DNA from 2 places in the Mesorhizobium sp. B2-9-1 genome. Region 2 is predicted to be linked to the other one. Evidence: riboswitches for the same ligand, from Rfam matches in the RefSeq annotation. Region 2 holds a riboswitch; the other holds the start of a gene.
The links. A riboswitch is a leader RNA that binds a small molecule or an ion and turns the genes downstream of it on or off. The one in region 2 is predicted to bind cobalamin.
Positions count from the first base shown of each region.

Region 1: it holds a riboswitch for cobalamin, as region 2 does, so the genes downstream of both, FJW05_RS10095 (DUF1636 family protein) here and FJW05_RS11955 (CbtB domain-containing protein) in region 2, are expected to answer to the same signal.

Region 1 is NZ_VFTP01000004.1:31,370-38,536, forward strand. Features, by position in the region: gene FJW05_RS10070 (HlyD family secretion protein) at 1-956, opposite strand, end outside; gene FJW05_RS10075 (MarR family transcriptional regulator) at 953-1,429, opposite strand; gene FJW05_RS10080 (iron ABC transporter permease) at 1,585-2,571, opposite strand; gene FJW05_RS10085 (ABC transporter substrate-binding protein) at 2,925-3,872, opposite strand; gene FJW05_RS10090 (ABC transporter ATP-binding protein) at 3,904-4,692, opposite strand; gene FJW05_RS10095 (DUF1636 family protein) at 4,689-5,075, opposite strand; cobalamin riboswitch at 5,167-5,372, opposite strand; gene FJW05_RS10100 (AraC family transcriptional regulator) at 5,606-6,439, shown strand; gene FJW05_RS10105 (helix-turn-helix domain-containing GNAT family N-acetyltransferase) at 6,595-7,167, opposite strand, start outside.
Region 2 is NZ_VFTP01000004.1:365,311-372,477, forward strand. Features, by position in the region: gene FJW05_RS11930 (metalloregulator ArsR/SmtB family transcription factor) at 1-46, opposite strand, end outside; gene FJW05_RS11935 (DUF6428 family protein) at 89-604, shown strand; gene FJW05_RS11940 (isoprenylcysteine carboxylmethyltransferase family protein) at 885-1,352, shown strand; gene FJW05_RS11945 (PilZ domain-containing protein) at 1,356-1,628, opposite strand; gene FJW05_RS11950 (histidine phosphatase family protein) at 1,780-2,352, opposite strand; adenosylcobalamin (AdoCbl) riboswitch at 2,436-2,579, shown strand; gene FJW05_RS11955 (CbtB domain-containing protein) at 2,580-2,789, shown strand; gene FJW05_RS11960 (CbtA family protein) at 2,894-3,634, shown strand; gene FJW05_RS11965 (hypothetical protein) at 3,986-4,459, shown strand; gene FJW05_RS11970 (DUF1259 domain-containing protein) at 4,576-5,475, shown strand; gene FJW05_RS11975 (hypothetical protein) at 5,479-5,700, shown strand; gene FJW05_RS11980 (ABC transporter permease) at 5,848-6,564, opposite strand; gene FJW05_RS11985 (cation diffusion facilitator family transporter) at 6,561-7,167, opposite strand, start outside.

The DNA.
Region 1 (7,167 bases), 330 kb from region 2:
GCCTCGAAGGTTCGGCCCGGATAGGTGTCGACGACGATCTCGGCCTTCTGGCCCGGCTTCATGTTGGTGAGCTGGGTCTCCTTGAAATTGGCGTCGATCCAGGTGTCGCCCGTCTCGACCAGGGCGAATAGCGGCGTGCCGACGCCGACATACTGGCCGACCTTGAACGACGCGGCCTGGTAGACGATGCCGTCCGCCGGCGCCTTGACTGTCGTCTGCGCCAGATCGTAGGCGGCCTTGGCGCGCGCGGCGAGCGCCGCCATCACGGTCGGATGCTTGTCGGTCTCGATGTCCGGATTGCCGCCGAGCGCTGCCTTGGCGCTGACGATGCCCTGCTGAGCGACGGCGAGCTGTTGCTTGGCCTTGTCGAGGTCGTTGCGCGCCTCGTCGAGCGACGACTTGGCATTGATGCCCTTCTGCGCGAGATCGGCGGCGCGGCCATATTGCGACTGCGCATAGTCGACCTCGCTGGAGGCGGACTTTTCCTGCGCCATCGCTTGGCTGTAAGCGGCGCGCAGTTGCTCGACATTGAGGCGCGCAGCGGCGACCGCCGCATCGGCCTGGGCGAGCGCTATTCTGTAAGGCTCGGGGTCGATGACGAAGAGAAGGTCGCCCTGCTTGACCAACTGGTTGTCGGCTATGCCGACCTGGACGATACGGCCGGCCGTGTCGGAGGCGACCGAAATCCTGGCCTGCTGCAGGTTGGCGTTCTCGGTTTCCTGATAGCGGCCGCCCGTGATCCAGACATACGCGCCGCCGGCAAGCAGGGCCAGCGGCAGGGCGACCATCAACAGGAAGCGCCCGGGGCGGCGCTTCTTCTTCGGCGCCGGAGCGAGCCGCGGCTCGGGAGCCGCCGCAACCGGAGCGGCCGCCGGCTGGGCCGGCGCTTCAGCGACCGGCTGCGCCGGCGCAAGCTTGGTGATGTTGTCGTCTTCTATCTTGGCTGCCGCGTTCATGCTGCTGCCCCTTCCGTATTCTTCATCTTTTCCAGGGACGTCTCGGCGTCCGTCAAATTCTGCACGATGGCGTCCAGCACTCGGATCAGGACGCGGCGTTCTTCCGCCGACACGCCGGTCAGCGATTCCTCATAGACCTCGCCGGCAAGGCTCTTGACGTCGGCATAGGCCGCGTTCGCCTTCTCGGTCGGGAAGATCATGCGCACGCGCCGGTCGGTCGCGTCCTGGCGGCGCTCGATCCAGCCGCCCTCCTCCATGCGGTCGACCAGGCGCGAAACGCTGATCGGTTCGATTTCGAGGAGCTCGGCAAGCCGCGCCTGCGCCACGCCGGCCTCCTTGGCAACGCGCACGAGCAGCCGCCATTGCGCCGAGGAAAGACCCAACCCGCTGGCGCGCGCCTCGAAACGCTTGCGCATCAAGCGCTGCACGTCGTGGATCAAAAATCCCAATCTGTCGATACCGTCGGAAACCATGAGCGGTACATATAATAAGCGTGCTCACTATTCAAGAGGCAGCTTTGCTCCAGAAGCCGGCAAATCGACGTTGCAGCAAGGCAAGCTCCCTTACGGTTAGCGATCGATGAACGTGCAGGGGTCGGTGCCGGCAGGCCGATCCCAAGGCCGGGAGATCATGGCCGATTGCGCATCAGCATGGTGACGACGAAGAAGGCGCCGAGCGAGCTCGTGATGATGCCGATCGGCAGTTCCTGCGGCGGCAAAAGCGTGCGGGCGAGCAGATCGCTGGCCAAAAGCAGGATCGAGCCGAACAGCGCGCAGATCGCTATCATGGGCCGGTGCAGCGAGCCGGCCAGCGGCCGGCCGAGATGCGGGATCATCAGGCCGACGAAGCCGATGACGCCGGCTACGGCAACGAGACTGGCGGTCGCCAGCGCGGCGACGAGGAATGTCGTGCGGCGCATCCTCGCCACCGGCACGCCAACGCTCTCGGCGGCGCTTTCACCGGCGAGAAAGGCATCGAAGCGGCGGTGGTTCCACAGGCCGTAGGCGAGGATGATGCCGGCGCCCAGCGCCGCCAGGCCGATATTGTCCCATCGAGCGAGACCAAGTCCGCCCATGGTCCAGAACAACACCGAATGCGCGGCGCGCTGGTCGCCGGCGAAGACGAGGTAGTTGGTCAGCGCGGTGAACATGAACGAGACGGCGAGGCCGGCAAGGATCAGCCGCTCCGGCCCCTGACCCCTCACCCGCGACACCAACAGAAGCACGATCGCCGCCGCCAGCATGCCGCCTGTGAAGGCGGCGAGCGGGAGCGTCCAGATGCCGAAACTGTCGCCGAAGACGGTGATGACCGAAACGGCGCCGGCTGCCGCGCCCGAGGAGAGGCCGAACAGGAACGGGTCGGCGAGGTCATTGCGGGTGACGGTCTGCAGCAGCGCGCCGACGACGCCGAGGCCGGCGCCGACGGTCATCGCCAGCAGCGTGCGCGGCAGCCTCAGGTCGACGACGATGCTGCCGACCGGGCCCGATGGGCCGCGGCTGTCGAGCCCAGCCGCATGCGCCAGCGCGCCGACGACCTCGCGCAAAGGTATCAGCGTCGAGCCATAGGCGATCGAAAGCAGCGCGAGCGCTACCAGCAGGATAGCGCCCAGCGCCATCGCCAGGATGAATGGGGTATGGCGCAAATTCACGGCATGGGACCTGCCGCGGCGATACCGGCGTTCGGGATTAGCGGGGGTCTCCGCGACTTCGTCATTCCAGGGCGAAGCAGGCGCGAAGCGCCGTCGCGGAGACCCTGGAGTCCATTCCGTGACCTGGCGCGCGGAGAGCGACGGCGTAGAATTCCGCACGGTTGCAACGCCCGAAAGCCACGGAATGGATCCTCGGCTCTGCGCCGCGTCGCTTCGCTCCTTGCTCCGCCCGTGGATGACGAAATGAGGGGCGTTTTCGCCATTCTCCAAGGCAGGCTATCCATCAACGGCAACACTCCCGGCTCATTCGTGCCTCAGACCTAAAACGCTTCCGGATGCATGGCCCTGGCGATCTTGCCGATCGCCTCGATGTTGGCGGGTCCGGGCGTCAGCTCGGCGTAGCGCAGCGCTACGAAGCGCTCGTTCCTGACCGCGTCCGTCTCTTTCATCGCAGGATGGTCTTTAAGGAAATCGAGCAGTTTCCTGTAGCCGCCGCCATCCTGGTAATCGAGCAGGATGAGGAACTGGGGATTGCGCGAGGCGACCGTCTCCCAGTCGGTGTTGCCCCAGCTCGTCTCCATGTCGGCCATGATGTTTTCGCCGCCGGCGGCGGCGATCATGGCGTTGGGGATGGCGAACTTGCCGGCGGTGAAGGGCTTGTCCTCGCCGGAATCGTAGAGGAAGACGCGCGTGCCCTTGCGGCCACCCACCTTCGCCATGATGCCGGCGAGCTCGGCCTTCCAGCCGTCGACCAGCTTTTCGGCCTCCGCTTGCTTGCCGAAGATCTTGCCCAACTTCTCGACGTCGCCATAAAGCAGATCCATCGAGGCGGCGGGCCGGTTCTTGTCGAGATGGACGCAGCTCTCGGTCAGCACCAGCGTCTTGATGCCATGCGGGGCAAGCGTGTCGGGCGTCACCTCGCCGCCCGGCTTCATGCCGTAATACCAGCCGGCGAAGAAGAAATCAGGCTGCACGGCGACGAGGTTTTCGAGCATCGGATATTTTGGCGCCAGCTCCGGGATGGCGCCCTGCTCGGACTTGAACTCAGGGCCGACCTTGTACCAGCCGGTGATGCCGGTGAGCCCGACGATCGACGGCTGCAGCTTCAGCGCGAAAGCCATCTCGGCCATGTTGAGATCCTGGATGACGGCGCGTTTCGGCGGCGCATCGAAGGTGAGCGGTTTGCCGCAGCTGTCGACGGTGACCGGGAAAGCGAAGGCGGCCGAGGCGACGAGCGACAGGGCCAGCGACAAGGCGAGGCGTTTCACGAGATGATGCTCCTTGTTGGGGTGTGCAGGTTCAGGACGGCGAGGAAGCGCGCATGGGAAGCTCGAAGACGGTGAGCTCGCGATCCTCGGTCGGGTGCCGCAGGCGCAGCACGTCGATGCCGAACACCTCGCGGACAAGCGGCTGCGCCAGCGCCTCGCGCGGCGGAGCCAGGGCGTGCAGCCGGGCGTTGCTCATCACCGCGACGCTGGTGGCGAAGGGCGCCACCAGCGCAAGATCGTGCAGCACGGCGACCACGGCCATGTTGAACTCGGCCACCAGCTCGAGCAGCTCGCCGCGAGCGCGCGGGTCAAGATGGTTGGTCGGCTCGTCGAGAAACAGGATTTTCGGCTCCTGCGCGATGGCGCGGGCGAGCTGCGCGCGCTGGCGCTCGCCGCCGGAGAGCGAGCCGACGGTGCGCGCGAGCAACGGCAACAGCCCAGTCCGGCGCAGCGCCTCGACGACGATGTCGCGATCGTCGTGCCGGCGCCTCAGACCGGCGTGCGGGACACGGCCAAGCTCGACATAGTCGATGAGCGCAAGGCGCGGATCCGGCTGGTCCGTCTGACCGACGACGGCGATGCTGAGCGCCCGTTCGGCGGCGGTGATCCTATCCAGCCGGCGTCCGGCAAGGCGAACCTCGCCGCGGCTCGGCGACAACGCCCCGCATAACATGCGCAGCAGAGTTGTCTTGCCGGCGCCATTGGGGCCGATGATGGCCAGCCGCTCGCCCGCCGCCAGCGACAGGCTGACATCCTCGACCAACGTCCGGCCATTTGCCGTGGCGCGCAAATCGCGGGCTTCGAGCAGGAGCGCGCTCACCGGACCAGCTCCCTGGCCTTGCCCGCGGTGGGGATGCGCGCCAGTATCTTGCCGGCGAGCCTTGCCGGGCGCTGGCCGGAATTGCACCAGCCGTCGGGCAGCGAGGCATAGAGCCTGGCAAATTCGACCAGCGCGCCGGCGTCGGTGCCGCTGTCGATGGAACCGAAGAGATAGCTGGCCTTGCCTTGCGCGTTGAAGGCCACGGTCAGCGGGCGCGAGCAGCCGGCCATGCAGTCGACGGTTTCGACAGCAAATGACGACGCCAAAGTCTCGGCAAGCCTTGAGCGAAGGTCGGCGCACAAATCCCCGCCGGACCTACGCCCGGTCACGGTATCGCGGCACAGCGAACAGACGATGATGCGATGGCTAAAGACGTCCGGCATTTCCGTCACTTTCCAAAAATGGCGGCGGAAGGATGCCGGACGAACCGGCCGACAAGACCGGTGTCCGCGTCTCCTCCCGGCACACCCCGTCCGGTCAACTCGTGTCGATGGCAGGTCTCCTGGCTCGCGGGTCGTTACGCCATCCGCCTTCCCAGCCTTGCCGGCCAGTGGCGTTTCGGATGGAGCTCGCCGCTCACAGTTGCGGGGGCAGCCACGGCCTCGACTCGGATGAGCCTCACCGTGTTCCCTTTTCACCCCTCGCCTTGCGGCTCGGGGACCATGACGCAGCTATCGTAGGTTGTCCCCGTGCGAGTCGCAACGGGCCTTCGTCCGCCCCTCGTGCGAAAGACATGGCAGGATCGCTGGGTCGTTGCCGCAAGTCGTTTATTTCCCTTTGATATGTAATAACATTACCAGCTAGAATACATTGCCGTGGCTTGTCAACTCGTTCGACTTCGCTCAAAGCGCAATTTCGATCAAACTGGCCGGCGGCGCGGGGGCTAGTGTCGCCGAGCCAAATGCGAGGAGCCATGAACCCGACTGAGAAAGCGCTGTGGTTTGTCGAAAGCCACCTGCCCGACGCCATCAGCCTTGACGAGATAGCGGCAAGCAGCGGCGTGTCGCGCTTCCATGTGACGCGCGCCTTCGGCGCGGCCACAGGACGGTCGGTCATGGGGTACATGCGGGCACGCCGCTTGAGCGAAGCGGCGCGCAAGCTGGCCGGCGGCGCGCGCGACATTCTCTCGGTCGCGCTCGATGCCGGCTACGGCTCGCATGAGGCGTTCACGCGGGCCTTTCGCGATGAGTTCGGCACCACGCCGGAGTTGGTGCGCGCGCAAGGCTCGACCGAAAACCTCGATCTTGTGGAGCCCATACTGATGGACAGTTCGCTTCTCACCGCACTCGAGCCGCCGCGCTTCGAGACCAGCCGCCCCTTCCTCGTCGCCGGGCTCGGCGAGCGCTACAGCTGCGAGACCAGCGCCGGCATTCCGATGCAGTGGCAGCGCTTCGCCCCCTATATCGGCAACATTCCGGGCGAGGTGCCCGGCGTCTTCTACGGCGTGTGCACGAATGGCGACGATGCCGGCAATTTCGACTATGTCGTCGGCGTCGAGGTTTTGGACTTCTCCGACCTGCCGAAGGATTTCCAACGCGTGCGGGTGCCGGCGCAGAAATATGCGGTGTTCTCGCATCGCGAGCACATCTCGACCATCCGCCGGACCGTCAACACGATCTGGAACAAGTGGCTGCCGGTCTCCGGACACGAGATCGCCGACGCGCCCGAGTTCGAGCGCTACGGGCCCGAGTTCGATGCCCGCACCGGCAATGGCGGGCTGGAGATCTGGGTGCCGGTCAAAGGATGATGGTCTTCCCTTCTCCCCCTGTGGGAGAAGGTGGATCGGCGCGCAGCGCCGAGACGGATGAGGGGTGTTCCAGCGGAGTGAGACGCTGGCATTCCCTGGAGCACCCCTCATCCGTCGCCTTCGGCGACACCTCCCACAGGGGGAGAAGGGAACACCTAAAGCTCGAGATTCCACGTTTGCCCGACAAGATCCTTGCCGAAGGAATGATGGCGTTCTTCCTCGACCAGCTTGAAGCCGGCAGCCTGGTAGATGCGGCGGGCCGAACCAAGGATGTCATTGGTCCAGAGCGTCAGCGTCTTGTAGCCTTTGGCGCGCGCGAAGGCGATGCATTCGTCGACCAGCCGCCGACCGATGCCGAGGCCGCGCGCCGACGGTTCGACGTAGAGCAGCCTGAGCTTCGCGACCTTGGGCGACTTGCGCATGACGAAGACCGAGCCGACCACCTCGCCTTCGCGCTCGGCGATCCAGTTGCGCTCCCATTGCGGGACGAAGTTCTTGACGAATTCACCGAGGATCTCTGCGACCAGAGCCTCGTAGGTCTCGTCCCAACCGTATTCCTGTGCATAGAGCATGCCCTGGCGGTGCGTGACCCAGCCGATGTCGCCGACCTGCAGCGGCCGCAGGATATAGGGCACCTTGGCTTCAGGTCTGTCGCCGAGCAAGTCTTGGACGGTGCGCATAGCCTTGACCAGCCGCTCCTGGTCGGCCGGCGCCAGGCGATCGAGCAG
Region 2 (7,167 bases):
CCTGCGACAGCGCGCCAAAGGCGGTCAGGGCTTGACGTTCATCCACGTTTCAACAATCCTTGAAATATTGAAATGAGGAATAGCCGACATGCTCTCTTCCGACAACCGGAAAAATGTGGCCCCAATCGACCCCTCCGACCTGACGATCGGCGATCTGCTGGTTGCGCTGGCCGATCATACGGACACGCCGCTGGTGTTCCGCTGTGGCGGGCGGCCGGTAAAGCCGGGCTATCATGTCACCGAGGTGAAAGCGGGGCAGTTCGCGGCGCTGGATTGCGAAGCGAACCCGGAATCATGGTCTGAAATCTTCGTCCAGCTGTGGGACGTGGACGAGGGCGGGCCGGTCCATATGCCGGCCGGCAAATTCGCCGCGATCATCCGCAAGGTGGCGGATCATGTGGCGCTCGATCAGGCGGCGAAGCTGACCTTCGAGGTCAGCGACGGCCTGCGCCCCATCGAACTGCACCGGGCAGCCCAGCCGAGCCTTGTTGGCGGGACCGTCGAGGTCGAGCTGTCGCCACGGCCGGCAAGCTGCAAGCCGCGCGACCGCTGGCTGGAAGAACAGAAGGCGGCAAGTGGCTGCGGAGCGAGCCGCTGCTGTTGAGCCCGCGAATGGTGACGCGCCGCGCCTGATCAAAACCGGATCATGCCATTGGCCTGCAATAAATAGAGGCCCACGAGAACGATGGCGATCAGCGCCACCCAAACAGCTGTCTTGCTCATCCGCGAAATCCTGTTGATCGGCGATAGTGAACGCGCGCGCTACGGTTGTGTTCCCGATATGCCGGGTTGCACATCGCCTAGGCAGGATCAAGTCACGAATTGCTGGACGACGAGCGTCCGTGCATAGTGGCGGCAATGGCGCCTGGTCGATGAAGATGGCTATGGATGACAAAGCGGACAATCCGGGCGTGGCGGTGTTCCCGCCGCTGCTCTTTCTCGTGGCGCTGATCGCGATGCTGGCGCTGCGCTATGTCTGGCCGCTGGCGATCGGCGGCCGCCCGCTGACCATCGTGCTCGGCATAGTGCTGGCAGTACTGGCGGTTGCGATCATCGCCTGGGGACGCTCGATCATGTTGCGCGGCGGCACCAATGTGAACCCGACGCTGCCGACCACCGCGATCATCACCGGCGGCCCGTTCGGCTTCACCCGCAACCCGCTCTATGTCGGCCTGATGGGGCTGCTTCTCGGGATCGGGCTGCTCTTTGACAGCTGGTGGGCCGTCATCGCGACCATCGCGAGCTTCCCCATCCTGCATTACGGCGTGGTGCTGCGCGAGGAGGCCTATCTGGAACGCAAGTTCGGCGAACCCTACCGCGCCTACAGGGCGAGCGTGCGCCGATACCTTTGAGCATCAGTCCTTCGGCACGTTGCTGTAGAGCGCCACGCCGACGCGGTCGTTGCGCCGCCACCGCACCAAAGCGCGATAGGCCGTATCGTCGGCCGGGACCTCGAGCAGGAAGCGGTCCGGGATCTCCACATCTGCGCCAACGCGCAATTCCGCGCCCTGCTCGTGCTGATTTCTGACCGAGCAACCGATCCTGACGCCGGCGGCGATGATCGTGGCTTGCTTGAGCACGAATTCGCGCGCATGAAGACGTCGCTCGGTCTCGGGAAAACTGGCCATATCCGGCGGGCTCCTCAGGCAAGGCTCTCCTCGCCATGGGGCCGCACCATAGCAGCGAAGCGTTTCCGTTCCGTTAGCGATCACTGAAACGGTGGTGTGCCGGCTTGATATGCCGGCCGGGTCCACGGATGGAGCGTTCACGCCTGAGCGTTCAGCCGGCGACAGTGACGCCGCTCGCGCGCAGCACCCAGCGGCGGCCGTCGCCGCGGAACTCGGTGAGCGACAGCGGCTCGATGTCGATCTTCCAGACCGAGGAAAGCGGCGCGCCGAGCACATGCGCCATGGTGGCGCGGATCGGCACGGCATGCGTCACCGCGATGGTGTGACCGCTCTCGCCGGCCAGCCGCTCCATCAGCGCAGCACCCCGCCGGGCGACGGCGGCGAGCGATTCACCGCCATGAGGCGCCGCGTCTGCGTCGGCGAGCCAGGCCGCCATGCCTTCGGGATCCTCGACCTGCACCTCCTCGAAACTTTTGTCGGCCCAGCGTGCGAAATCCTGCTCGGCAAGCAGCGGCTCGATCGCCGCGTCAAGGCCGAGCGCCTCGGCCGTCCGCCGCGCGGCCAGCGCCGGACTTGTCCAGACACGGTCGGCGCGACGCAGCGAAGCGGCCAGCGCGCCGGCGCGATCGAGGGCGCGCGGCTCCGGCGGCTCATCGTTCGGAAAGCGGCCCTTGCGCATGCCGGGCGTCGCTCCGCTTGCGATCATCGTCAGGCGGGCAAGCATGAAAAACTCCGTGGCCCAGCGAAAAACAGGCCTCACGTAGCCGTGCCGCCATTACATGTCGTTGACAGGCGAACGAAGTGCTGACAAGTGTCTTAGTGCTATACGGGATTGGAAGCCGGTGCGAGTCCGGCACGGTCGCGCCACTGTGATCGGCACCAGCCGAAAGTCAGGCCTTATTCCGCAGCATCGTTCGATCAACGGGACGCAGTATCCCACGGGAGGTCAATATGTCCGACACCACCTTCGCCCCCAGCTACGGCCCGGTTGCGATTCCGGTCCGCGAGCTTCTGCCCTGGGCCATCCTCGGCGGGCTGCTTTTGATGCTGGCGATCTATTTCGTCGGCGCGGAAGAAGGCGCGACCTCGCTGATCCGCGGCACCTATGTGCACGAATTCGTGCATGACGGCCGACACCTGCTCGGCTTCCCCTGCCACTAAAGCGGTACAGCATCGCTGAACCCGCTTTCGATTCTGATCTAACGCAATTCCGGACGGAAAACCGCTACGCACTTTTCCTGGAATTGCTTGGAGGGATTAGTGACATGGTTGGAAAACTTTTGCTGCGCGGCATGCTTGTCGGGCTGGTCGCCGGGATTCTGGCGTTCGCCTTCGCCCACGTCTATGGCGAGCCGCAGGTCGACAAGGCGATCGCCTTCGAGGAACAGCAGGCCCAGGCCGCCGGCGGGGCGCCGGAGCCCGAGATGGTCAGCCGCGCCACGCAAGCCGGCATCGGCCTGGCAACCGGCGTGCTGATCTATGGCGCCGCGCTTGGCGGGCTGTTCTCGCTGGTCTTCGCCTACGCCTATGGCCGGCTGGGCTCGCTGGGACCGCGCGGCACCTCGGCGCTGCTGGCGTTGCTCGGCTTTCTGGCCGTGATCGTGGTGCCCGGCCTCAAATATCCGGCCAACCCGCCCGCGGTCGGCAATGCGGAAACGATTGGCTACCGCACCGAGCTGTTCTTCATCATGATCGTCGTCTCGATCGCGGCGATGGTGGCGGCGGTGGGTCTGGCGCAGCGTCTGTGGAAGCAGCTCGGCGCCTGGAACGCCTCGATCGTGGCCGGGCTCGCCTTCCTCGTCGTCTTCGCTTTGGTGAAGGCGGCGCTGCCCGACATCAACGAGGTGCCGGAGAACTTCTCAGCGACCGTGCTGTGGCAATTCCGCGTCGCCTCGCTCGGCATCCAGCTGGTGCTGTGGACCGTCGTCGGGCTCGGCTTCGGCGCGGTTGCCGAACGCGTGGTCGCGGTGCGCGACCAGCGCAGCCCGGCACGCCGCTACGCCTGAAATCCGATGCGTTGGCCGCCACTGTTTCGCGCCCTGGCGGCCAAAGCGGCTCAACGGTCGGTACGACCGCAGAGCCACTTTGGTCTTTTGTTTTCTCGCAATTCCAGACGGAAAACCGCCGCACACTTTTCCTGGAATTGCTCGGTTGCTCAACGGTCGATACGACCGCAGAGCCACTTTGGTCTTTTGTTTTCTCGCAATTCCGGACGGAAAACCGCCGCACACTTTTCCTGGAATTGCTCGGTTGCGGCGCTGCTCGCATTTGTGGCCGCCACATCCGCGCAAGCGCATAGCGGATCCTCGGCCCCACCTCCTCCGGGCATCCAGATCCCCAGCCTGACCCACGGCCAGATGGCCGTCATCGCGCGCTATCGCGGCGATATCCTCGACCTCGCCCAGCGCCAGACCACGACCGACCCGACCTTCCGCCGGCTCTACAATCACGGCAATCTGCAATTCACCTATTGCCTCTGGGGCTTGATGCCGGGCAGCCTCGGCGACGAGGAAAGCCCGTTCAACGAATGCAGCCACGCCTATCTCGCCACCGCCAAGGCGCTGCTCACCTATATGGCCACGATGCCTTCAGCTGAACGGGGTGCGAAGGCGCTGATCTCGGACATCGATGCCGAGATGGTGCGCAGCGGCGCGTCGTGGATCCTGTGCCAGTATAGCGGCGAGGCCTTCAGCACCGGCGCGGTCGTCGAGCCACGCTGGCGCGACATCTTCTTCCACTTGCCGAGCCTTGCGGTGATCCTCGGCACTGTGGCCGCGCTCGGCGCCGCCGCATGGTCGATTATCGGCGCGCCGCGTAGCCGCACGGCCTAGGGGCTTTTCACCGTTTCACGGAAACCGAGCGCGCATCACAATTCCGCGAGCGCGATGGCATCTCGGAACGGCAGACGTTTTCATTTGGGCACCTGGGCTGAACACAGGAGCAAATCATGCATGGAAGAATCATAGCTGGCCTCGCGTTAGCAGCCTCCCTTGGAATTGCCCAACCCTCCCTTGCCGCGCCCGACTGGAAGGCGGTAGCGCAGGCGCTCGGGAAATCCGGCACAGAAGCACCAGGGGGAGTCTACCGCGTCGGGCTGCCTCGCTCCGATCTGAAAGTCACTCTCGACAGCGTGGAACTCAAACCGGCCTTGGCGCTCGGCTCATGGCTCGCATTCAAACCCATGGGCGATCACGACGCCATGGTAATGGGCGATCTCGTGTTGACCGTGCCAGAGATCGACCCCGTGATGATGAAACTGATTGAAAGCGGGATCGAGATCACGGCCCTCCACAATCACCTGCAGAGAGCCCAGCCGGAGACGATGTATATGCACGTCCTTGGTCACGGCGATCCGGAAAAATTGGCCACCGCGCTGCATTCAGCGTTGCAGCAGAGTGCTACGCCGCTTTCTGACGCGCCGGCGAGCGCCGCCGCTGCTTCGAAGTCAATTGATCTCGATACGTCGATCATCGACCAGGCGCTTGGCCACAAGGGCAAGGTCAACGGCGGCGTCTATCAAGTCAGCATCCCGCGCGCGGAGACCGTCAAGGACGATGGCATGGAAGTGCCGGATGCAATGGGCTCTGCGATTGCCATCAACTTCCAGCCGACCGGAAGTGGCAAGGCCGCGATCACCGGCGATTTCGTCCTGATCGCCTCTGAAGTGAATCCGGTACTACGAGCTCTGCGGGAAAGCGGGATAGAGGTGACCGCTGTGCACAACCACATGCTCGACGATCAACCACGGCTATTCTTCATGCATTTTTGGGCAAATGACGATGTCGGGAAGTTGGCCAAAGGGCTGAGGCTGGCGCTCGATCAAGTGCACCTCAAGACGGGTAGTTGATCTTTGGCAGAAGCCCTTCAAAATTCGGAAGGGAGCTACATCGGCCCGGGCGGCGTCGAGCAACCCGGCTCCAAGAGGAATGGCGGCTGCGCTGCGGACATCTACGCGGCGCGGGCCCTCCGGGATTTCGGCGATGGCTTTGCCGCGGTGCTCTTGCCGGTATACCTGGCTTCAATCGGGCTTGGACCGCTCAAGATCGGCGTTGTCGCCATCGATCCTCTATGATCTGGCTTTGCTTTGGGCTTTCCGCCACGTTAAGCCGCCTGAGGAGCGATGAAGCTGCGCCTGTCTGCAGAAGGTGACAATCAACCCGATTTCAGCCTACGCAGGGCAGAGCTCAGCCGCCTCTGAATTGCAAAAAAGCCAGCGATTTCAAGCAACCAAGAACTGGCGCAAAGCCGCGCCGAACAGGAACAAGCCGGTGCCGATCTCCAACAGCGTCGAGATGCGTGCGTCATTAGAGCCAAACCGGTCGAAGATAGCGACGGAGCCTTTTCGGAACAGGACCGCGAGGGCGACGACGATCCCGAGGGTAATCGCCACACCCGCCATCATGGCGACGGCGAACACCAGTCCGGCCCACGGCACCCCGCGGGCGATCGCGAAGGTCATTACGAAAAGCGTCAGCGGACATGGGATGAGCCCCGCCATGACGCCAACCGCTTCGCCCTCGTGGGCATGATGTTGGTGACGGCCGCGCACCGCGCGCCAGATCATCCAAACACCAGCGAGCCCGAGCAGCCCTCGGCTAAGTGCTTCCAGTGCCGGAGCGCGACCGACACTGCCGAGCGCGATCGAAACCAGCGGCAGCGCCAGCGCGGCGATCAGAACGGCAAGGCTGATATGCGTGAGGGAAAGCGCCAGCGACACCAGCAGCCCGCGCGACAGCTTTACCTGCGAGCCGGCGATGTAGGCGGCGAGCAGCGTCTTGCTGTGGCCCGGCGTCAGCGCGTGCGCCGCGCCGAATACGACGCCCATCGGCAATACCGCAAGAAGCGCCAACCAGTTGCCGTCCGTAGCGAACGACTTCAGGTGTTGCGCCACAGCCAGATAGATCTCACGTTGATATTCGAAGAGTGCCTGTATCATCTATTCGCGTGCCCATCGTGGTGGCCTTCCGGTTCGGCCATGGCGAAGGGCAAATCCTCGGTGTCGGGACCGGCCGCCAGTTGCAGCCTGGCGCTGAATTCGTGCGGTTCGGCAGGTGCGACCAGGCTCTGCAAATAATGATGGTCGCCGCCGACCGGCGACAGCGGCAGGCTTTCGACCGCACCGTCCATCCTTTCAATAGCGACGTTCGCCCGCAGGCCCTCGGCGTGACGCGACAGGCGCAGCCGCATGCGCTCGCCCTGCGGCGTGCCGACGATTTCGAGCAGCCCGCTGGCTAGCTTGCCGTCGACAAGGAACGGATCCGGCGCATGATGGTGGCCGACTTCCGTCTCCGGCTCGGCAAAGCGCACCGTGGCAACGTCGAGTGCCGGGATGTGCGCGAAGAGCTCGGCCTTGAGCGATGCGGCGATGTTGTTCGCGGCGGCAAGCAGCAGGCCGTCATTGACCGCGATCTCGACATCGACATGCAATTTGTGGCCAAGCCAGCGGGCCTTGACGTCGGCCACCCTTTCGATCCCGGCGACATGGTCGGCGGCGTGATGAATCTCGCCGACCAGGCCGGGCTCGACGCCGTCCAGCATG